DNA from 2 places in the Corallincola platygyrae genome. Region 1 is predicted to be linked to the other one. Evidence: predicted binding sites of a transcription regulator. Region 1 holds the regulator's gene; the other holds the start of a gene.
The links. Region 1 encodes ArgR, which controls arginine synthesis, uptake and breakdown. Its sites were predicted from a motif close to ANTGAATANNTATTCANT; they were not measured.

Region 1 (8,799 bases):
CAGGTCCAACGAGCAATACCAACATTGACATGGCCTTTGACCATATCAGAGATGGCATTCATCAGGGGGAAGCCGGGCACCAGCAATAACACACTGGCAGCCATTGCAAGTTCGGGCTTATTGCCCAGACTAAAGGCTGGCGCTAGCGCTGCCACAGAGGTTGCGGCAGCAGCGGATAGCACCCAGTTCATCAACAGGTGATAACCACGATGATGCAACTCCTGACGCACAAACATGGCCACCGCTGACGCAACAAACGTCACGCCAAATACGGGCCAGTCCCCCCCCTGCAAACGAGCGAAACAAGCACAGGACAGGCCAACCATCAGGATCATTAACCAGCGGTTGTAGTGAAACTGTTTGTCACTCAACTGACGAAGCTTCTTTCGTACCTCGTTGGCGTCTTTCAGGCCTTTCTCGACCATCACCACCAGGCGGCAGATCTCGCTGACCGTCGTCATGTTGATGCCACGGTCAACGATGCGACGAGTTTTAGTTAAGTATCGTGGGCCGGAGACAGACGTAAGCACGATGGCATTGTGGGAGACAGCCAGGTCCATCCAGTCACAGCCAAGGGCGGTTCCTAACCTATGGGTGAGGGTTTCAACTAACTGGCTTTCGGCGCCGTATTGGAGAAGCAACTGCCCGCCCCATAAAGCGAGTCGAGTTGCTTCTTCATGTTGCTCTAGAGTTAACTGAGCTTTCTGCTGCGATGACATAACTCTGTTCCGTCATGCAAAAAGAGGATTATGGCTTATAGATAATCTCTACATCATGATCGTCGTCGTCATCATCCCAATCATCGTCCCAATCTTCCTCCGCTGCAGCAGCGATTTGAGATTCATGGTAATGGTCCCACTGGAACTCGACCTTGTCGGCTTCTTCGACTTCGGCCAGACGATCACTTGGCAGGGTATCCAGGTATTCCAGGATCTTCCAGCAAAGTGGATCCGTGCCCTCTTTGTTGAACGCAGACATGCGGTAAACGTCGCCTTCCCAACCTAACGCTTCAACGACACGGGCGATGATCTCGTCCGCTTCCTCTTCAAGCACCAGGTCAGTTTTGTTGAATACCAGCCAGCGCGGCTTTTCAGCCAGTTTCGGACTGTACCGTGCTAACTCTTCCAAGATAGTCACGGCACTTTCGGCAGGATCTGAGCCATCGACCGGACAGATATCCACCACATGCAATAAAAGACGGCAACGTTCCAGGTGCTTCAAAAAGCGAATGCCCAGCCCAGCACCTTCTGCGGCACCTTCAATCAGCCCCGGAATATCTGCAATCACAAAGCTGCGATGAGACTCGGGACGAACCACACCAAGGTTTGGTACCAACGTGGTGAAAGGATAGTCGGCAACCTTGGGCTTGGCAGCGGAAACTGAACGGATGAAGGTAGATTTACCCGCATTTGGGAAACCTAACAGACCAACATCAGCCAGTAGCATCAGCTCCATCTTAAGGCTGCGTACTTCACCTGGTGTGCCCATCGTTTTTTGACGCGGCGCGCGGTTGGTACTGCTTTTGAATCGGGCATTACCCAAACCGTGGAAGCCACCTTTCGCCACCATCAGCTTCTGCTCGTGACGAGTTAAGTCACCAATCACTTCACCTGTATCTTGATCGGTGGCGCGGGTTCCTACAGGCACGCGCAGCTCGAGATCACCACCACGCTTACCAGTACAGTTGGCCCCCTGGCCATTGGTACCGCGCTCAGCGCGATGAAAACGTTCAAAGCGATAATCGATCAAGGTATTCAGGTTTTCATCTGCCACCAGATACACGTCGCCGCCATCACCGCCGTCGCCACCATCCGGGCCACCTTTGGGCACATACTTTTCACGGCGGAAACTTACGATGCCGTTACCACCGTCACCCGCTTCAACGCGGATCACTGCTTCATCAACAAACTTCATGGACTGACTCTCGAGGTAACCTGTGTCGAACCGAATGCTCGACCGATATATCTAATACCAACCCGAATAAGAATATGCGGATTGGTATAACCTTAGCACGGCTACAGGCTTCAGAAACAAAAAAGCCCCGCATCACGCGAGGCCTTTTTCAAGCAGCTTAGCTTACTCAGCTACGATGCTTACGTATTTACGGTTCTTAGGACCTTTAACTTCGAACTGAACTTTACCGTTAGCAGTTGCGAACAATGTGTGGTCTTTACCGATACCTACGTTAGTGCCTGCGTGGAACTTAGTACCACGCTGACGAACGATGATGTTGCCAGCCAATACTGACTCGCCACCGAAACGCTTAACGCCAAGACGCTTACTTTCTGAATCGCGTCCGTTTCGGGTACTACCACCTGCCTTTTTATGTGCCATCTGACTCTACTCCTGAAACTTAAGCACTGATGCCAGTGATTTTGACTTCAGTGAACCACTGACGGTGGCCCATCTGCTTACGAGAGTGCTTACGACGACGGAACTTAACGATCTTGATCTTAGCGCCACGACCGTGAGTTACGACTTCAGCAGTAATTTTACTGCCATCAACGTAAGGTGCACCCACCTTGATATCTTCACCGTTGGCAACCATCAACACTTTGTCGAATTCGACAGTAGCGCCGGTCTCTGCGTTCAGCTTTTCTAAGCGAACGGTTTGCCCCTCGGCTACACGGTGTTGCTTACCGCCACTTTGGAAAACCGCGTACATGATTTAACTCCGCTGGTATGCGTGCCTCGACAATCTAATACAGGCCGACAGACACGATTTACTATTCACAATAGGGCGCGCATTCTACTGAAAAGTTTTTAACCGATCAAGGCAAATTTCAGTTTACTGTTGTGTTACTCATGTGTGCCGGAATCGTTATCACATCAGACTGTTTTAGCACATAAATAAAGGCTAGAATCTGCTGCTTTGAAATGGACATTCATGCCCAGCCGCTAAAAATAAACTATTACTCTCAGGAACGAAATGAATCTCGAGCAAATTCGGCAACTTGCCGAAGAAGACATGCAGCAGGTCAACCACGCCATTATGGAGCAATTGGACTCCGATGTTGCCCTGATTAACCAACTCGGCTTCTATATAGTTAACAGCGGCGGTAAGCGACTGCGTCCCCTTCTGACTACATTGGCTGCTCGTGCGCTTGGCTATGAGGGCGAAAAACACCGTGTTTTAGCGGCCATTATCGAGTTTATCCACACTGCGACCTTACTTCATGATGATGTCGTGGATGAATCCACTATGCGTCGCGGCCGCAAAACAGCAAACGCCATGTTTGGTGATCAGGCCAGCGTCTTGGTTGGCGACTTCCTGTATACACGCGCTTTCCAAATGATGGTGACCTTGGATTCGATGCAAGTCATGCACGTATTGGCAGATGCCACCAATGTTATAGCCGAAGGGGAAGTCATGCAGTTAATGAACTGCAACGACCCGGATACAGATGAAGCACGCTACATGGAAGTCATCTACTGTAAGACGGCCAAGCTGTTTGAAGCTGCCACTCACTTAGCAGCAGAACTGGCTGACGAACCAGACACGATAAAAACAGCGATGGCCGATTATGGCCGTTATCTGGGCACGGCATTCCAATTAGTCGATGACTTGCTTGACTACACTGCGGATGCGGATGCACTGGGTAAGAACCTGGGTGACGATTTGGCAGAGGGTAAACCCACCCTCCCCCTTATTAGGGCAATGCAAGTTGGCACAGACGCACAGCGCAAGATAATCCGAGATGCGATTGAGCATGGTGCAGACCCAGCGCAATTGCCGAATATCGTTGCCGCCATTGAATCAACAGATGCGTTTGCCTATACCCGCCTGCGCGCTGATGAAGAAGCCGCAAAAGCGGTCGCTGCACTCGAACACTTGCCTGACAGCGATTACAAAGGTGCGTTGATAGCGCTGGCACGAATAGCGGTACAACGCGACCACTAGTCTTTTGCTGCTCACATAGAAAAGGCGCCGATTGGCGCCTTTTTTTATTGCCTCACAGAATGATTAACCTGCGAATTCAATACCTTTCTGGATATCACCCTGGAGTGTATCCATCATGCCTTCCAGTGCGGTTTGCTCAAATGCACTGACATCACCATATGGCAGTACAGCTTCTACACCTTCTGGACCCAGCTTAACTGGTTGAGCGAAGAACTTGGTGTGCTCACCAGGGCCTTCAACATAGGCGCACTCAACAACGGCTTCGCCTTGCATCGCTTTAACCAGCGACAAACAGAAGCGTGCAGCCGCCTGGCCCATAGAAAGGGTTGCAGAGCCGCCGCCAGCTTTGGCTTCAACTACCTCAGTACCAGCGTTCTGAATACGGTCAGTCAGCGCTGCGATCTCTTCGTCGCTGAAATCCAGACCAAGCTGAGACAGCAATGGCAGAATGGTGACACCACTGTGACCACCGATCACGTTAATATTTACTTCTTCTGGATTCAGGCCCTTGGCTTCAGCAATAAAGGCTTCAGCACGGATCACATCCAGTGTTGTAACACCGAACAGTTTTTTGGGATCGTAAACGCCCGCTTTTTTCAGCACTTCAGCAGCAATTGCTACCGTGGTGTTTACAGGGTTAGTGATGATACCGACGCAGGCTTTAGGGCACTGTTCAGCAATGGCTTCAACCAGGGTCTTAACGATACCCGCGTTAAAGTTAAACAGGTCCGCACGGTCCATGCCCGGTTTACGCGGTACACCTGCTGGGATTAATACAATGTCGGCACCTGTCAGTGCCTGATTCAGACCGTCCTGGCCATAACCTTCAATCGCTACTTGGGTAGGAATATGACTCAGATCCTTTGCCACGCCAGGCGTTACAGGAGCGATGTCATACAGGGCCAGCTCAGAACCAGCTGGAAGTTGTGTTTTCAATAACAAAGAGAGTGCCTGGCCGATACCGCCAGCAGCACCTAATACAGCGACTTTCATTGTGGGTTCCCTTCTTTATGGAGAATCTTAGGAGACTTTAGCTTTTCCGCCCCCATGGGAGCTGAAAAAACGATAAAACAAGGAGGTAGAAAATACAATCAATGTCACACTACCGAGATCACGGATTGAACCCGTAACAAATAGTGCGCAAAGTGCGTAAACCTTGGCTGCCAACGATTATTTTGCAGTCAGCGTTCCGCTCTTGCAGAGAAGTGCAATTTTATGCAGAATGAGTGCATAATTTTTGAATGGTAGTCATTTGAGTAATGAATTACGGTAAACAGGAAGACTTGGTACGCTCGTTCAAGAACCTGTTGAAAGAAGAGTGCTTCGGATCCCAAGGGGAAATTGTCAAAGCGCTGCAGCAGCAGGGCTTCGCCAACATCAACCAATCCAAAGTCTCCCGAATGCTCAGTAAGTTTGGTGCAGTGCGCACACGCAACGCCAAACAAGAGATGGTCTACTGCTTGCCAATCGAGCTCGGTGTTCCCACCACTTCCAGTCAGCTTAAGAACCTAGTTCTCGATATCGACTACAACGAAGTTGCTATTGTTATCCGCACCAGCCCTGGCGCAGCACAGCTAATAGCCCGACTACTCGATTCTTTGGGCAAAGCCGAAGGTATTTTGGGTACAATCGCCGGTGACGACACCATCTTTATCACCCCGACCAGCATTAAAGAGATGGACAAAACTGTGGGTGCAGTGAAGAACCTGTTCGCTTTCTCCAGCTAATCACCAATCAAGTATTTAGGTCAGGCCACAAACCGCTGTTCTGTTAAGCACCCCTGTGGCCCGCTTCGCTTTAATCTCTCTTCTATCAGACGTGGCCCCAACCACTTATCCTGGCACCAATCCGGAGCCAACAGAGTCGGTGGTCTGGCATGGGCCGAGATACGGTGAAACACCACGTTAGCCGGTGTGCGCTGAATCATTTCAGCTGCAATATCTGCGTAACTCTCCTGATCGATGGTCGGCATTCGCCCAGCACGCCAAGCCTTTGCCATCACGCTACCTTCCACAATATGCAGGGGATGTAGCTTTAAGCCATCAACCCCGACATCCAATACCTTGTTCAGCGTGTCCAGCGAATCAAGTTTGGTTTCACCAGGTAGTCCGGCAATCAAGTGAGTACATACTTTCAGGCCGCGCTGTTGGGCCCGCTCGACGGTGTCACAATAGGCAGCAAATTCATGGCCACGGTTAATGCGTTTCAGCGTTTGATCATTCGCCGTCTGCAACCCCAACTCCAACCAGATCTCCTGCCCTTGCGATTGGTAGTCGACAAGCATATCTAACACGCCGTCGGGCACACAATCTGGCCGCGTGCCGACGCACAATCCGACGATATTCTGTGCCGCCAACGCCTCATCATATAGGCGTTGCAATTGCTTCTGCTCACCATAGGTGCTGGTGTACGCCTGAAAGTACGCCAAATATGCATCTGCTTTACGCTTTAACTCGTGCTCCCTTACCACCAACTGCTGTTCAATTGTCTGAATTTTCGCCGACTCATCAACAAAAGACGCCACATTACAGAAGGTACAGCCACCCCGCCCGAGGGTGCCATCACGGTTCGGGCAACTGAAATTACCATGCAAGGACAGCTTTCTGACCTTGTGGCCAAAGCGCTGCTTCAGGTAATGACCAAAGCTGTGAAATAAAGGTGTTTGCATAGCGGCGACATTTTAGTCAGCCAATGAGGAAAAACCCTGCTTGGGATCAAGCAGGGTGATATTCAATAGCCTATCTACAGCAGTCGGTGTGACTTAATAGCCTGCGGCCTGACCATCCTTGCGGGATTCTGACGCACCGTAATACACACCCGACTCGAGATCCCGCATGATCGCCTGATAGCCACCGTACGGTCCCGACGCTTCCTGCAACGTGTGTCCCATCTGAACCAATGCACGTCGGGTATGGGCAGAAAAGCCATTCTCAAGGCTAACGTAACCGCCGTCTGTCATCTGCTCGCCGGTTGGTTGACTGGAGCCGGTATGAAGAATACGTGGTGCATCCCCAGCTTCCTGCAGATTCATACCAAAATCGATCATGTTGATAAGGATTTGAGCATGCATCTGCGGCTGAGTCGCGCCTCCCATCACACCATAACTCATCCATGGCTTACCTTCTTTGGTGACAAAGGCGGGAATAATGGTGTGGAAGGGGCGCTTACCGGGCTCATAGCTATTGAAGTGACCAGGTTCCAGGGTAAACATTTGGCCGCGATCCTGAAGCACAAAGCCCAGCTCCGGAGGTGTCATGCCTGAGCCCATACCACGATAGTTACTCTGGATCAGCGATACCATATTGCCTTCACTGTCAGCTGTCGTCAGATAGATGGTATCGCCGTGATACAGTGCCGGATTACCCGCATCCAGCCGTTTGGCAGCCTTGTTAACATCGATCAGCTTTGCGCGTTCTTTGGCGTACGCCTTAGATATCAACCCTGAGACAGGAAGTTCGTTAAAAGCCGGATCGGCATAGAATTTTGCGCGGTCCTCAAATGCTAATTTTTTCGCTTCAACAAACAGGTGCACATACTCGGGACTATCGAATCCCATTTTGGCAATGTCGTAGGGCTCCAGGATATTCAGGATCTGCAGTGCAGCAATGCCCTGCCCGTTTGGTGGCAATTCCCAAAGATCGTAGCCTCGATAGTTAGTCGACACTGGGGCTACCCAGTCAGAGGTGTGTGTTGCCAGATCTTCATAGCTGAGGAAACCGTCGTTCTGCTTCATATAAGCAGCGATTTTGACTGCGATGTCTCCTTTGTAGAATGCATCACGGCCACCTTTAGCGATCGCTCGATAGGTAGAAGCCAGTGCTGGATTTTTAAAGATCTCACCTTTCTCGGGCATTTTTCCATTAGGCATAAACACCTGAGCGAACCCGGGATACTTTGATAAGCGCGGCCCACTGCGCTGCATGTAATAAGCGATCAGCTCACTGACAGGAAAACCGTTTTCAGCGTACCTGATGGCGGGCGCCAGTAACTTATCCATCGGCAACTTGCCGAACTTGCCATGCAGCTCATACCAGCCATCGACAGTGCCGGGTACTGATACAGGTAATGGACCATATGGCGGTAAGTAGTCTATGCCAAGGGATTGAAGGTGTTCGAGGGTCAAAGATTTAGGCGAGCGACCAGAGGCATTCAAACCATGTAGACGCTGACTTTTTGCATCCCACACAATGGCAAACAGGTCGCCACCAATACCACAACCGGTAGGTTCTACTAATCCCAACAATGCATTCGCAGCAATAGCTGCATCAACTGCACTACCACCTTGCTTGAGCACATCTAACGCGACCTGGGTCGCCAGCGGCTGGCTGGTCGCCGCCATACCGTGTTGAGCAATCACTTCAGAACGACTGGCAAAGTGGGCGCCGGAGATCCTATCGTAGGCAAAGGTGTTGAGTGAGAAAAGACAGCTCAAAGCAAGCAGCCAGATACGCATGGTTATCCCTCTAACGATCTAATTCTAATCGAGTATCTGGCAGCTGTTTATGAGATGCAATAGGCGATGTTCGCAACTGCAACGGACCTAGCGTACCTGATGTAGGAAGTGCATATGCTTCTCATACTGGTCAATCATGTCACTGATTACCTGGTCTTTGCTCCACCCCATGATGTCGTAGTCCTGACCACCTTCCAGCAGAAACACCTCCGCCCTGAAGTACTTGCGCGCTTCCTCATCTTCGTTGTCCATCAGGAAGCTGGGCTGAAGGTAGGATTTGGGCCTCACTCGGTACAAAAAGTCCTGCTCCTCACCATGAAACACTGCCAACTTGGCATCAAACTTATCTTCGACCACTTCAATGCGCGCATCTACACCGTGTTTGTTCAACTCTTCAGAGACAGCATTCATCGCAGGCAAAACCACATCATTGATAAATTGCGCG
Region 2 (8,799 bases), on a different contig from region 1:
GGATCGTGTCGTATCCTATTTGCCTTTGGCTCATATTACTGAGCGTGGTGTTATTGAAGGACCAAGCCTATATGCGGGCTGCACCGTCTATTTTGTCGAATCGCTCGATACATTCATATTCGATATAAATCGCGCACAACCCACATTTTTCCTGTCTGTTCCAAGGTTGTGGAGCAAGTTCCTTTCAAACATTCACGCGCGGGTTACACCTAAGAAGTTATCTATCCTTCTTTCTTTACCCGTGATTGGTAATTTAGTCGCAAGAAAGATCCGTCGCACGCTAGGCCTCGACCAGGTAAGGGTTTTTGGCTCAGGTTCTGCTCCAATTTCGCCTGAAATTTTAAAATGGTACAAACGATTGGGGATGAATATCTCTGAGGGTTGGGGAATGACGGAAACTGGCGGGTTATCGTGCAGCAACCTGCCTTTTGACGAAGCGAGAATTGGCACAATCGGTGTCCCGCTGGACGGGACCGAGATGAAAATCTCTGAACAGGGAGAAGTCCTCATAAGTAGTCCAGGCTTGTTTCAGGAATACTATCAGGACCCCGCACTGACTGAAGAAAGCTTTACTGAAGACGGCTTCTTTAAAACAGGCGACAAAGGAGAGTACAACGAGGCCCTCAACGCATTCAGAATAACTGGTCGCGTGAAGGAGCTGTTTAAGACAGAAAAAGGCAAATACATCGCGCCAGTTCCTATCGAATCCAAACTCGCTGTTAACGACCTTTTCGAACAGATCTGCGTGATGGGTACCCTATTACCGCAGCCCATTGCGGTAACGGTCCTCAGTCCAGCGGCAGAATCTCTCTCAAACGAAAAAATTGAGGCCAGCATTAATCAAACTCTAGAAAGCATTAATGCCCAACTTGAGCCTCACGAAAGGCTATCTGGTGTGTTTGTAGCGAAGGACGAATGGACAATCGAAAATGAATTGCTCACACCCACGCTCAAAATCAAACGAGGTGACATCGAACAAGCTTATCTACCAAAGCTAAGGATGATGACGGGTAAGACGGTTTGCTGGGAAGCATGAGCTAGGAGCATCCAATATTAAGACAGTAAGCCCGGCTATTGCCGGGCTTTTTACTATTAAAACGATGTTCGTTTGTAACGTCGGTATTCAGGCTGCCAGAAACTCTGCTGTATCGCATTTTCTAGCGTTTCATGATCAACCTGTGTTGCTACGCCATCCTCCATTGCCGCCAGAGCCACCTGAAAAGCAATATGCTTACTGACCTGCTGCACATCCTCCATGGGCGGCAACAATGGACCTTCACCATGAATAGCGAGTGGCGACATATCTGCAAGAGCACGACTTGAGGCCATTAGCATATTGTCGGTAATTCGGTTGGCGCCGCACGCCAACGCACCTAATCCAATTCCGGGGAAGATATAGCTATTGTTGCATTGCGCAATGTCTATTTTCCGATCACCCAGAGTTACTGGTGCGAAAGGACTCCCTGTTGCAACCAGTGCTTCACCATTGGTCCAATTGAGGATATCAACTGGCCTACCCTCAACACGACTGGTTGGGTTTGATAGAGGCAAGACTATGGGACGAGCACACTGCTTGTGCATCTCTTTGATCACCTCTTCGGTGAACAAGCCTGGTACACCCGAAACACCAATCAGTACACTGGGTGCCGCATTCTTCACCACATCTAACAAAGATACATTACTTCCCTCGACTTCCCAGTCTGCGGTCGCTGTGGTGGTTTGAGTCAGCTTCTGTTGGAAAGCAAGCAAGTTCGGCATTCCCTCCTGAAGTAGGCCCCAACGGTCAACCATAAACACCTGTGAACGTGCTTGCTCCTCACTGATACCCTCAGCGACCATTTGAGCAATGATCGCTTCAGCAATACCGCAACCCGCAGAACCAGCCCCCAAAAACACGATTTTTTGCGAGCGCAGCGTCGTTCCGGCAGCGCGGCAAGCTGCAAGCAAGGAGCCGACGGTTACAGCAGCCGTACCTTGGATATCATCATTAAAGCAGCAAACCTTGTCTTTATAACGCTCAAGTACCGGCATTGCGTTCTTCTGAGCGAAGTCCTCGAATTGCACAAGCGCTTCAGGCCAACGCACCTTGATCGCTTCCATCACATCATCAACAAACTGGTAGTATTCGTCACCCGTTATGCGTGGATGGCGCCAACCCAAGTACATGGGATCATCTATCAGGTTTGGATTATTGGTACCCACGTCCAGCACCAACGGCAATGTATAAGCCGGGCTGATACCGCCACATGCGGTATATAGGCTCAGCTTGCCAATCGGAATGCCCATGCCACCAATGCCCTGGTCACCCAATCCCAAAATACGCTCACCATCGGTGATAACAATGACCTTCACATTGTGGCGTATGGAGTTGTTAAGAATGTCCTCGATGCGCTCTCTGTCGGGGTAGCTGATAAACAAACCTCGAGCTCGGCGATAGTTGCGAGAAAACTGCTCGCACGCATGCCCAACGGTTGGGGTGTAGATAATCGGCATCATCTCAGTGATATGGTCAGCCACCAGTCGATAAAACAGTGTCTCGTTAGTGTCCTGAATATTTCTCAGATAAATGTGCTTATCTATGTCAGATTCAAACGCAGTGAACTGATGATATGCGCGCTCACTCTGCTCTTCGATAGTTTCAATCGCGTTAGGAACCAATCCTTCCAGATTGAACTCTTTGCGCTCCTCCTCAGAAAATCCACTGCCTTTATTTAACAGTGCGGTTTCCAGCAAGATTGGTCCTGCGTAAGGGATATAGACGGGACGTTTATTGGGCATTCTTATACTCGATTATTGTAGGGGAACCAGTTTAGCTTCTAAGTCTGTTTAATCTCGGAAGTTATTGAACTGCAGGGGTTGTTCCAGCTCTGCTGCTTTTAGCATCGCCATGACGCCCTGCAGATCATCACGTTTCTTGCCGGTCACCCTCAACTTCTCACCTTGAATAGACGCCTGCACTTTCATCTTCTTATCCTTGATCATTTTTACGATCTTTTTTGAAAGCACCTGCTCTATGCCCTGTTGAAAGCGAATGTTACGGCTAAAGGTTTTGCCGGTATGGATATCTTTTTCATCCACTTTGATTGCTTTTGGATCTACGCTGCGTTTAACCATTGCACTGCGGAGAATGTCCTCCATCTGTTGAAGCTGAAACTCTGCTTCCGCTTTCAAAGTTACGACCAGCTCCTTTAGCTCAAAACTGGCTTCAACATTTCGAAAATCGAAACGTGTACTCAACTCTCTATTGGCATTATCAACAGAATTCTTTACTTCAACGGCATCTACTTCAGATACGATGTCAAACGACGGCATGGTGCACTCCGACTGGCTGGTATTGGTTACTTTTCAAGGGATGAATTCTAACTGTTTCCCTGCGCTGAATCATGGTTAGTCAGTCATTTTTAAAAGAAAATTCGAAGGTTGTTTCCACTCTTCATCTGTTGACTAACGCCTCAGTAAAAATGAATACCCCACCTCAATAACTCAATATTCATGCATTTTTTTTGAATAAAAAGCGAGAAATATGCATCGGATGATGGTATAAACAGCGGTTCGGCCCACATAAAATCTGTGTTGTGTTGAATAATTACACAATCGCCTCAGCTTCCCTGTCGCTAGGAAATGGTTGGTGGTGTGGGCCACAGAGGGATCGATCAGGCACCGAAGTGCGTTAACACTCGCCCGGTTACTCGAAGAAGTAGACGCTGATGCGTAATTGCCCGATCCAATGAAAACAGGTGCATCCCGTTAACAGAAACGCACCCCGATATAGGAAGTGTTAGATGACCACTAGTAGCAAACAATCTACTGGCCTTTATCGCTCGGATTTCGAGCATGACAGTTGTGGTATCGGCTTTGTTGCCAGCCTGAAAGGTGAAAAGTCGCACGATATTATTGAAAACGCACTCACCATGCTTACCTGCATGGAGCACCGTGGCGGCACGGGCTGTGACGTTCATAGTGGTGACGGCGCCGGTATTCTTATTCAGATCCCCCATGATTTCTTTAAAGCTGAGTCAACAAAACTTGGCTTTACACTGCCCGAAAAAGGCGAGTACGGCGTTGGTATGGTATTTTTCCCACCCAACGTACAAGAAGCAGCTAAGTGTCGTAACGTTCTTAACCAGAACATTCAAAAATTGGGTATGACACTGCTAGGTTATCGTCCTGTACCACGTGACAATTCAAGCCTCGGTCAAGCGGCACTTGATACTGAGCCAACGACTGAGCAGGTATTTATCGAAAAGCCTGCAGACCTCAGCCAGCAAGAATTCGAACGTAAGCTGTTTGTATTGCGTAAGTATACGGGTCATACGCTCAACAATAACGTGGTAAAAGAGAAAGATGACTGTTACATCGCCTCTCTCTCTACACGGACTATCGTTTATAAAGGTCAGCTGACAACGGCTCAGGTACGCAAGTACTACCTGGATCTTCAAAACCCTGACGTTACCAGCTCACTGGCGATGTTCCACTCCCGTTTTTCTACCAACACGTTCCCTGCCTGGCGTCGTGCACAACCTTTCCGCTACATGTCTCATAACGGTGAAATCAACACGGTTAAAGGCAACGTCAACTGGATGGCAGCACGTGAAGCACTGTTTGATTCAGTGAACTTCAGTCAGGCCGAGATGGACATGCTGTTGCCAATATGTAACCGCAGTAACTCTGACTCAGCCAACCTGGATATGGCCGTTGAACTGCTCGTACTAAGTGGTCGCCCTCTCGCTCAGGTTATGATGATGGTTGTGCCAGAAGCGTGGCAAAGCCAGACCGACATGGATCCGGTTAAACGTGCTTTCTACGAGTACTACAGTTGCATCATGGAACCGTGGGATGGCCCAGCGTCTATCAGCTTCACTGACGGTAACGTGATTGGTGCAACGCTTGACCGTAACGGTCTTCGCCCTTCTCGCTACCTAGTAACAGACGACGGCATCGTGGTAATGGGCTCAGAAACGGGCGCGTTGATTGTTGACCAGTCAAAGGTTGTTCAAAAAGGCCGATTGCAGCCTGGTAAGATCTTTATCGCCGACCTTGAACAAGGTCGTATTATTTCTGACGACGAAGTTAAAGCAGATATCTGCTCGCGTCAGCCGTACGGAAAGTGGCTAGACGAAAATAAGATTGTTCTTGATGACCTGCCAACGCCAGCGGCAAGTGTTGCACAGCCGGTAATGGATGATTTACGCAAGCGTCAGCAAGCGTTTGGCTATACCAACGAAGATTTGAATTTGATCCTCGCGCCTATGGTAGGCACAGCCAAAGAACCATTGGGTGCCATGGGTACCGACAGCCCGCTTGCAGTGCTCTCAGACAAGCCGCAAAACTTGTCCAACTATTTCAAGCAACTGTTTGCGCAGGTAACCAACCCACCTATCGACCCCATCCGTGAAGAGATGGTGATGTCACTGCAAACCTACGTGGGTGGCAACCAAAACCTATTGGCAGAAACACCTCTGCACTGCCACAAGGTTGAAATCAAACAACCGGTACTGCTTAACGAGCAACTGATGAAGCTCAAGCATATCGACCACAATCACTTCCAAGCCAAAACGCTGGACACAGTATTCCCAGCAACCGGAGCTGAAGGTGAGTTAGAAAAAGCTATCGACCGTGTATGTCGATATGCAAAAGATGCAGTTGAAGACGGTTATTCCATCATCATCCTGAGTGACCGCGCGACCGACACAGATCATGCAGCGATCCCATCACTGCTGATCACATCTGCTGTTCACCACTACCTGATCCGTGAAGGCCTGCGTACAAAAGCCGACATCATTGTTGAATCTGGTGACGTACGTGAGACTCACCACTTTGCAACGCTGATTGGCTACGGCGCATCAGCTGTTAACCCTTACCTTGCACTTGAGACACTACTCGAGCTGCGCAATGCTGGCGTGATTAAGAGCGAACTGTCTGATCAAGAAGTATTTGGTAAGTACATCAAAGCTGTTAATAGTGGCTTGCTGAAGATCTTCTCGAAGATGGGTATCTCTACTCTGCAGTCTTATCAAGGCGCGCAGATCTTCGAAGCGCTGGGTGTAAACAGCGACGTCATTGAAAAGTACTTCACCGGTACCGTTAGCCGTATCCAGGGTATAGGTGTCAACGAGATCGCTAAAGAAGCGTTGGCAAACCACCGTGAAGGTTTCCCATCGGCAGATCGCATCCACGTTGACGACCTGTTGAAATCAGGTGGTGAATACGCATGGCGTAAGGATGGTGAACGCCATCTGTTTAACCCAACAACTATTCGTTTGCTGCAACACGCAACGTCTCAGAACGACAAATCGCTGTTCCAGGAATACGCAAAGAATGTCGATGACCAGAGCACCGAAGCATTTACTCTGCGTGGTCTGATGAAGCTGAAATCTGACCGAACCTCAATTCCATTGAGTGAAGTTGAGCCGGCAGAAAACATCTTCAAGCGTTTTGCGACAGGCGCCATGTCGTTTGGTTCTATCTCTTGGGAAGCACACACTACCCTTGCGATGGCAATGAACCGAATTGGTGGTAAGAGTAACTCTGGTGAGGGTGGTGAAGATCCTATCCGCTTCACGCCAGAAGCAAATGGCGACTCCAAACTATCGAAAATCAAACAGGTTGCATCTGGCCGTTTCGGCGTAACCAGTTACTACCTGGCCAATGCAGAAGAGCTGCAGATTAAGATGGCTCAGGGCGCTAAGCCAGGTGAAGGTGGGCAGCTACCGGGCCACAAAGTCGATGCCTGGATTGGTAAGACTCGTGGCTCAACACCAGGTGTGGGACTGATTTCTCCTCCGCCTCACCACGATATTTATTCAATCGAGGATTTGGCTCAGCTGATCTACGATCTGAAGAACGCCAACCGTGAAGCTCGTGTCAACGTTAAGCTGGTATCAGAAGCAGGCGTAGGCACCATTGCATCAGGTGTATGTAAAGGTTACGCAGACGTTGTACTTATCGCTGGTTACGACGGCGGTACCGGTGCTTCGCCGCTGAGCTCAATCAAACACGCGGGTCTGCCGTGGGAGCTGGGTCTGGCTGAAACTCATCAGACGTTGGTTCGTAACAAACTTCGTAGCCGTATCACGGTACAGGCCGATGGTCAGATGAAGACTCCTCGCGACCTGGCTGTAGCCACCCTACTCGGTGCAGAGGAATGGGGTATCGCCACCGCAGCGCTGATTGTGGAAGGCTGTACCATGATGCGTAAGTGTCACCTCAACACCTGCCCTGTGGGTATTGCGACTCAAGACCCTGAGTTACGTAAGCGCTATAAAGGTAAAGTCGATCACGTCGTTAACTTCTTTACCATGATGGCCGAAGGTCTGCGTGAAATCATGGCTGAACTTGGTTTCCGTACCATCGATGAAATGGTTGGCCAAACACAGTGTCTAGAGATCCGTGACGATATCGACCACTGGAAGTTCAAGCACGTCGATCTGACCCCGATTCTGTTTAAACAAGAGACGCCAGAAGGTGAAACCCTTTACCGTAGCATTGAACAGAAGCATCTGATCCACGATATCGTTGATCGCAAGTTGATCGCTGACGCTCAACCAGCGCTGGAAAACCAGGAAAGCGTTGATCTCAGTTATGAGATCATCAATACCGACCGTAGTGTTGGTACCATGCTCTCCAACGAGATCTCTAAGAAGTACAAGGGCGAAGGCCTACCTGAAGACACCATTAAGGTGAAGTTCAATGGTTCGGCTGGTCAGAGCTTCGGTACCTTTGTAGCTAAGGGTGTCCGTTTCGAGCTTGAAGGTGACGCCAACGACTACTTCGGTAAGGGTCTAAGTGGCGGTAAGCTGGTTGTTTACCCTGCCAAAGAAGCACCTTTCGCGCCACGTGAGAACATTCTTATCGGTAACGTTGCCTTCTTTGGCGGCACCGACGGTATCTCATTTATTCGCGGTATCGCTGGTGAGCGTTTCTGTGTTCGAAACTCCGGTGTAACAGCGGTTGTCGAAGGCGTGGGTGACCACGGTTGTGAATACATGACCGGTGGTAAAGCAATCATTCTAGGTGAAACCGGCCGTAATTTTGCAGCAGGCATGTCCGGCGGTGTTGCTTACGTACTGGATGTTAAAGGCGACTTTGCTTCCAAGTGCAACATGGAAATGGTTGAACTTGAGAAGATCACAGACGCAACAGAAAGTGATGAACTGAAATCTCTTATCGAACAGCACCTAGAAGCGACTAAATCAGACGTTGCACAAGAGTTGCTGGCAGATTGGGATGGCGCACTGGCCAAGTTCGTTAAGGTTATGCCTGTCGACTACAAGCGCATGCAGAGTTACATGAACATTGCCCGCGAAAGTGGCAAGTTCGAGAGTGACTATGATATCGCAGTAGAAGCGTTCGATATGCACCTGAAAAACCTGGCAGCTCAGTAACGCTGAGCCAACGAGATAAGAGTTCGGAGAAAGAATCATGGGTAACCCAACAGGATTTTTAAAAGTAGAACGTGCGCTGCCAGAAGATCGTCATCCAAAAGAACGTTTGATCGATTGGCTGGAAGTTCATGAACACATGCCTGAAGAAGGCATCAAAGAGCAGGCTAGCCGTTGTATGGATTGCGGCGTACCTTTCTGTCAGTCTGGCGAATCTCAGTACGCGCCAGTTGTCGCAGGCTGCCCCGTAAACAACGTCATCCCTGAGTGGAATGACCTTGTTTACAACGGTCGCTGGAAAGAAGCGGTGCAATTACTGCACAAAACCAACAACTTCCCGGAGTTTACCGGTCGTGTCTGCCCTGCCCCTTGTGAAGGCAGTTGTGTATTGGGTATCAACGCAGATCCGGTAACGATT

Region 2: a site for ArgR is predicted at 3,578-3,595, ahead of gltB (glutamate synthase large subunit). Genes of this name have one in related genera too.

The regions. Positions count from the first base shown of each region.
Region 1 is NZ_BAABLI010000008.1:501,698-510,496, reverse strand. Features, by position in the region: gene ABEA14_RS07690 (threonine/serine exporter family protein) at 1-719, opposite strand, end outside; gene cgtA (Obg family GTPase CgtA) at 748-1,914, opposite strand; gene rpmA (50S ribosomal protein L27) at 2,077-2,334, opposite strand; gene rplU (50S ribosomal protein L21) at 2,354-2,665, opposite strand; gene ispB (octaprenyl diphosphate synthase) at 2,930-3,901, shown strand; gene mdh (malate dehydrogenase) at 3,965-4,894, opposite strand; gene argR (transcriptional regulator ArgR) at 5,161-5,628, shown strand; gene mnmL (tRNA modification radical SAM protein MnmL/YtqA) at 5,649-6,569, opposite strand; gene ggt (gamma-glutamyltransferase) at 6,663-8,354, opposite strand; gene ABEA14_RS07645 (BCCT family transporter) at 8,442-8,799, opposite strand, start outside.
Region 2 is NZ_BAABLI010000014.1:243,332-252,130, forward strand. Features, by position in the region: gene ABEA14_RS12380 (AMP-binding protein) at 1-1,036, shown strand, start outside; gene ABEA14_RS12385 (NAD-dependent malic enzyme) at 1,093-2,778, opposite strand; gene ABEA14_RS12390 (YajQ family cyclic di-GMP-binding protein) at 2,827-3,312, opposite strand; gene gltB (glutamate synthase large subunit) at 3,783-8,384, shown strand; gene ABEA14_RS12400 (glutamate synthase subunit beta) at 8,422-8,799, shown strand, end outside.